Colwellia sp. M166: one gene and its partner. The protein of the gene in region 1 binds, or shares a complex with, the protein of each later gene. Links are inferred from orthologs where the notes say so. Each region holds a gene or a part of one and is shown on either strand. Other genes may lie near its edges.

Region 1 (3,290 bases):
TGAATTTGTTGATTTATTTGATTTTTGTGCCCGTGTCGATACCAAGAAAACCAATAAACGTGTTCTAGAAAAACTCATTAAAGCCGGCGCTATGGATGCACTTGGCCCGAAAACGGCAGCAGGTCCTCATCGTGCCGCATTATTTGAATCCTTGCCTGAAGCATTAAAAGCGGCCGAGCAACATGCCAAAGCACAAGCGATTGGGCAAAATGATTTATTTGGTTTGATCAATGAAGAGCCTGAAGATAACCGCCAAGCCTTTAAAGATGTCCCTATGTGGCCAGAGCCCAAATGGCTTGATGGTGAAAAAGAAACTTTAGGATTATATTTAACCGGTCATCCAATTAACCGCTATTTAAGTGAAATTAGGCGCTATGCAACAGGGCGTTTAGGAAGTTTACAGCCGACAAATAAAGATAAAACTACCGTAGCTGTGGGCTTAGTCTTAGCTGTGCGGGTGTTAGTGAATAAACGTGGTCGTCGTTGGGCGTTAGTGACACTTGATGATAAAAGTGCTCGAATGGATATACGATTATTCCCAGATGACTATGATAGATTTGCAGAATTGCTGATTTCTGATGCTATTTTGGTCTGTAGCGGACAGGTCAGCTTTGATGATTACTCTGGTGGTATTACAATGACTGCCCGAGATATTATGACCATTGCTGATGCTCGCGAAAATTATGTCGCATCATTGGATTTGCAAATTGATAAAAATCAGCTTTCGGGGCGTTTTATCGAACGATTTACGGAGGTGTTAACACCTTATAAAGAAGGGATTTGCCCCGTTCGCGTTTTTTATCAAAGAGATGAGGCGCAAGGTATGCTAGAGTTAGGGGTACAGTGGCGTGTATCGCCAAGCGACCAGCTATTATACGATTTGAAAACCCTGTTGGGTGAAGAGCAAGTCGAGTTAAAATTTAAATAGGTAGCGTTTATTAATAACGTTATTCAGAGACAACATAGGTAAGAGTAATCATATGTCATTAAATTTTTTAGATTTTGAGCTTCCAATTGCGGAACTTGAAGCGAAAATTGAAGAATTACAATTGGTCAACAATGGCCAAGAACTAGATCTTGATTTAGAAGAGCAAATTTCTCAGTTACGAGAGAAAAATAATGAGCTAACTAAAAAGATTTTCTCTGGCTTAGATCCATGGCAAACTGCGCGTGTTGCCCGTCATCCTCAGCGTCCATACACGTTAGATTATTTGCCTCGTATTTTTACTGAATTCGATGAATTGGCAGGTGATAGAGCTTATGCTGATGATAGAGCAATTGTTGGCGGTACAGCACGTTTAGATGGTCGTCCTGTGATGATTATAGGTCATCAAAAAGGTCGTTCTACTAATGAAAAGGTTAAGCGCAACTTTGGTATGCCTCGTCCTGAGGGCTATCGTAAAGCTCTACGCCTAATGAAAATGGCAGAGCGTTTTAAAATGCCAATTATTACTTTCATCGACACGCCTGGAGCCTATCCTGGTATTGGTGCTGAAGAGCGTGGTCAAAGTGAAGCGATTGCCATGAACTTAAAAGTCATGTCACGTTTGAATGTGCCGATTATTTGTACTGTTATTGGTGAGGGTGGCTCTGGTGGCGCTTTAGCTATTGGTGTTGGTGACAAAGTCAATATGCTTGAATATTCTACTTATTCAGTGATCTCCCCTGAAGGTTGTGCCTCTATTTTATGGAAAACTGCCGAAAAAGCACCAACAGCAGCTGAAGCTATGGGTATTACCGCCAAACGTATTAAAGAACTCGGTCTTATTGATAGTGTGATTGAAGAGCCTTTAGGTGGCGCGCATCGCGATATGGATCAAATGGCGGCATATCTTAAGCAAGCCTTAAAATCTGATCTTGCTGAACTTGATAAGCTTTCAAGTGAAGAGTTAATTGAAAGCCGCTATGATAAATTAATGTCATTCGGTTATTGTTAATTTTATATTAAGCGACCTATTAAGGTCGTTTTTTACTTTTGGCTTCTTATAGCTTTGCTTAATAACACTCTTTGGCGATATTTTTAAACTCTGTGAATACTATTGAATCAGCTCTGGTAAAGTGCTTTAACAGCGCGCCAGAGAAAAAAATTATTATAGCTTATAGCGGTGGTGTTGATTCACAAGTGTTGCTCGTTGCACTAGCAACACTAAAACAGCGAGAACAGTTATCAAATAACATTGTTGTCTGCCATGTCAACCATGGTTTAAGTCCAAATGCCGATTCATGGCAAGCCTTTGCGCAACAACAATGTGATCGGTATTCTTTACCGTTAATTACTCGCAAATTACAGCTAAAAAAACAACCGCAACAAAGCTTAGAAGCGATAGCGCGCGATGCCCGTTATCAAGTGCTAATACAGGCAAGTATTGAGCCGGCGTTTATTGTTACCGGCCATCATCTTAATGACCAAACAGAAACTTTTTTATTAGCATTAAAGCGCGGCTCTGGTCTAAAAGGCTTATCAGCAATGCCTGAAAATTCAGTGTTAGCGCAGCATAATTTACTGCGTCCCTTGTTATCTGTGTCACGTGACGAAATCCTTTCTTACGCACAACAACATGAGCTGAGTTGGATTGAAGATGAGTCTAATACTGACGAACACTACGATCGTAACTTTTTACGTCATCAAATTATCCCCGCATTATCTGAGCGTTGGCCAAGTATCAATAAAACCATTGCACGCAGTGCTCGGCATTGTTTTGAAGCGCAACAGTTACTGAATGAATTGGCAGAGCAGGATTTAACAGTATGCCAGACAGCGCCAGACAAACTATCGATTGTTAAGCTTAATAGCCTTAGCGAAGCTCGACTGAAAAATCTTTTACGCCATTTTTTAGCGAATCATCAGCTGTTAATGCCCACAGGGCAGCAATTGGCACAAATATGTCAGCAGCTTAATGCCAATAATGATAAATCGCCGGTTATTCAACTCGCTAATTGTTGTTTAAGAAGGTTTCAGCATGAGCTGTATTTGACTCATATTTATCAAGATATTTCGTCATGGCAGCATACCATTGATGTAGATACCTTAGCGACTGAGCCATCAGTGAGTGTTGCACTTCCTGATCAATTAGGAGCCGTGAGTATATCGACAAACTCAAATACTAGTAACACTGACACTACTTGGCAAACAGCTATCAAGCAACCTAACGTTAGGCAATTAGTGACGATTCGCTTCGGCCATAATAACCCGACATGCTTACCTGAATATCGCCAACACTCACGCTCATTAAAAAAGGTTTTACAAGAGCTTGCTATACCACCATGGCAAAGAAAAAGACTACCTTTCA
Region 2 (3,087 bases), 1.2 Mb from region 1 along the record:
CGAAGTTATTCTCCTTGATGTTGTTAAACAAGGCGATGCGCAGCAACAATTTGATGCTCAACAATTATTAGATAATATAAAGTAGTTCACTTTAAGCTTTATTAAAAAAGGCGGCAAATTGCCGCCTTTTTAATGCATTTTTATTATTATTTAATAGTCGCTTGGTAAAAAAGCTTAAAATAATGGATAATGCCATCACCTTAGCAGTGGAGGATAAAATGCGTTACGCTTTAGGCATAGAATACGACGGTAGTAATTACTATGGTTGGCAAAGACAAAAGAACGTTATCAGTGTGCAAGAGTCACTAGAAAAGGCGTTATCTAAAATAGCCAATGAGCCAATTGAGGTGGTATGCGCAGGTCGAACAGATACCGGTGTTAATGCGACTAATCAGGTTGTTCATTTTGAAACAGATAAAGTGCGAAAAGATGTGGCATGGACGTTAGGAGTTAATACTAATTTACCGAAAGACATTGCGGTATCATGGGTGAAAGAGGTCAATGAAGACTTTCATGCGCGCTTTAGCGCAACCGCTAGGCGTTATCGTTATATTATTAATAACAGTCGTTTACGCTCGGCTATTTTAAGTTCAGGTATCAGCTTTTGCCATTACCCGCTTAATGAAAATTTAATGCACCAAGCTGCACAATATTTAGTTGGCCGTCATGACTTTACCTCGTTTAGAACCGTGCATTGTCAATCGCATTCCCCGATACGTACGTTATATCATTGTAATGTTTCTCGCCAAGGTGAGTTTGTTATTATTGATGTCAAAGGTAATGCGTTTTTACATCATATGGTAAGAAATATTGCCGGTAGTTTGATGAAGGTTGGTCACGAACTAAAACCAGTGAGTTGGATTGATGAAGTACTAGAGGCAAAAAATCGTTGTGTTGCGGGTATAACAGCGCCGTCAGCTGGATTGTACTTTGTTGATGTTGATTACCCTGAAGAGTTTGCTATTCCAAAGCGTAGCCCAGGACCATTGTTTCTACTATAATCAGTGATAACAAAGAAAACAGACCAGTTTTTCCTATAATTGTATAGGTGTTCTATGGTCTAATTCAAAGTTATATATGTGAATAGTAAAATTTTATATTTAATGGTTGTATTTTGAACAATTATTGAATTTCTCGTGCATAGGCAAAAAATATATTATGAGCTGGATTGAAAAAATTCTCCCGAAAGCAAAGTCGACACAAAAAAGAAATATTCCGGAAGGTGTTTGGAGTAAGTGTACTAGCTGTAACGCGGTTCTATATAAAATTGAGTTAGACCGACAAATGTCGGTTTGTCCAAAGTGTGATCATCATATGCGAATTTCTGCGCGTAAACGTATTGATGGTTTTCTTGATCAAGGCGAGCGTGTCGAGTTAGGTGAAGAGTTTGAAGCACAAGACATTCTTAAGTTTAAAGACTCTAAACGTTATAAAGATCGTATTTCTGCAGCACAAAAAAGTACCGGTGAGAAGGATGCTTTAGTCGTTATGAGAGGTGAACTTCATGGGCAACCGATCGTCGTTGCAGCATTTGAGTTTGCTTTTTTAGGTGGCTCTATGGCTTCGGTTGTTGGTGCTCGTTTTGTTAAAGGCGTTGAATATTGCTTAGAACATAATATACCGTTTGTATGCTTTTCAGCCAGTGGTGGTGCACGCATGCAAGAAGCGCTATTTTCATTAATGCAAATGGCAAAAACCAGTGCCGCGTTAGCAAAAATGAGTGAAAAAGGCCTACCATACGTCTCAGTATTAACTGATCCAACTATGGGTGGCGTTTCGGCCAGTTTAGCAATGTTAGGTGATATTAATGTTGCTGAGCCTAAAGCTTTGATTGGTTTTGCTGGCCCACGTGTTATCGAACAAACCGTGCGTGAAAAGTTACCTGAAGGTTTTCAGCGCAGTGAGTTCTTGAAAGAAAAAGGCGCGATAGACTTAATTGTTGATCGTCGTGAAATGCGTAGCACTTTAGCGCGTATGCTTGCAAAGTTTATGGGACAAGATAGCCCAGCACCATAACGGTAAACTCATGTCAAAAATGATTAAAGGCCATTCATTTAAGAGCAATCTTACTGAATGGCTTTCTTATTTAGAAAGTATTCACTCAGTCGAAATTGATCTTGGCTTAGCACGTATCAATACTGTAGCAAAAAAACTCAATATTGATTTTACGCACTCAACAGTGATAACCGTGGCCGGCACCAACGGTAAAGGTACAACCTGTGCATTTTTAGAAAATGCTTTTTTAGCCCAGAGCCTAACCTGTTCGGTTTATTCTTCACCTCATATTGAGCGCTTTAATGAGCGTTTGCGGATTAACCGTTGTGAGGTTGATGATAATGCCTTAGTTAGTGCCTTTGAAACCATAGAAAGCGCCCGTGGTGATATTACGTTAACGTATTATGAATACACAACGTTAGCGGCCTTGCTTGTGTTAATGGCTGAACAACCTGATGTTATTATTCTAGAGGTTGGTTTGGGTGGACGCTTAGATGCAACCAATATTATTGACGCTGATATTGCGGTAATTACCACTATTGACTTAGATCATCAGGCATTTTTAGGTGATACGCGAGAGGCTATTGGCTTTGAGAAAGCAGGCATTATGCGAAGTAATACGCCTGTGGTTATTGGCGATGTAACGCCGCCTAAATCATTAGCAGTTCACGCTGATAATATTGCCGCTAAGGCATTTTTTCGTGAGCAAAGTTTTACAACTAAGTTGGCTGATGACAACGCTAGTTGGTCTTGGTCTAGTGATAAAAATAATTTCTCGGCGCTAAGTACTTGCCACATTCCACAAGATAATGTCGTAACGGCTATTATGGTGCTAGAGCTTTTGGCGGATAAACTCAGCTTATTGCTCACTAGCCAGTTTTTAAATCAGATTATCGCCGAAACTAAAGTAGCCGGAAGAATGGAGAGGTTCACGCTTGACGGTGATATTATTTTAGATGTTGGTCATAACCCACAAGCGGCACGATACTTAGCGAAAAAGTTGCGTGAGCTAAACTATCCTAAAGTGCATGCAGTGTTAGGGATGCTTGTTGATAAAGACATTAGCAATACCGTGTCAGCGCTTTTAGCTGA

What was found.
Region 2: the proteins of accA (region 1) and accD are in contact, whole or in part, in a solved structure (PDB 8UXZ), measured with the Escherichia coli proteins. The link is inferred for Colwellia sp. M166 from one-to-one orthologs.

The regions. Positions count from the first base shown.
Region 1 is NZ_CP040755.1:138,020-141,309, forward strand. Bases 1-2,958 are described here. They hold accA (acetyl-CoA carboxylase carboxyl transferase subunit alpha), read left to right. Parts: upstream 1-980; coding sequence 981-1,937; downstream 1,938-2,958. Other genes in these bases: dnaE (DNA polymerase III subunit alpha), read left to right, coding at 1-928; tilS (tRNA lysidine(34) synthetase TilS), read left to right, coding at 2,030-2,958. Also shown: more of tilS, read left to right, coding at 2,959-3,290. UniProt on the Escherichia coli protein: Component of the acetyl coenzyme A carboxylase (ACC) complex. First, biotin carboxylase catalyzes the carboxylation of biotin on its carrier protein (BCCP) and then the CO(2) group is transferred by the carboxyltransferase to acetyl-CoA to form malonyl-CoA.
Region 2 is NZ_CP040755.1:1,362,878-1,365,964, reverse strand. What follows is about bases 333-3,087. They hold accD (acetyl-CoA carboxylase, carboxyltransferase subunit beta), read left to right. Parts: upstream 333-1,158; coding sequence 1,159-2,016; downstream 2,017-3,087. Other genes in these bases: folC (bifunctional tetrahydrofolate synthase/dihydrofolate synthase), read left to right, coding at 2,027-3,087; truA (tRNA pseudouridine(38-40) synthase TruA), read left to right, coding at 333-1,001. Also shown: FGD67_RS06145 (FimV/HubP family polar landmark protein), read left to right, coding at 1-85; more of truA, read left to right, coding at 219-332.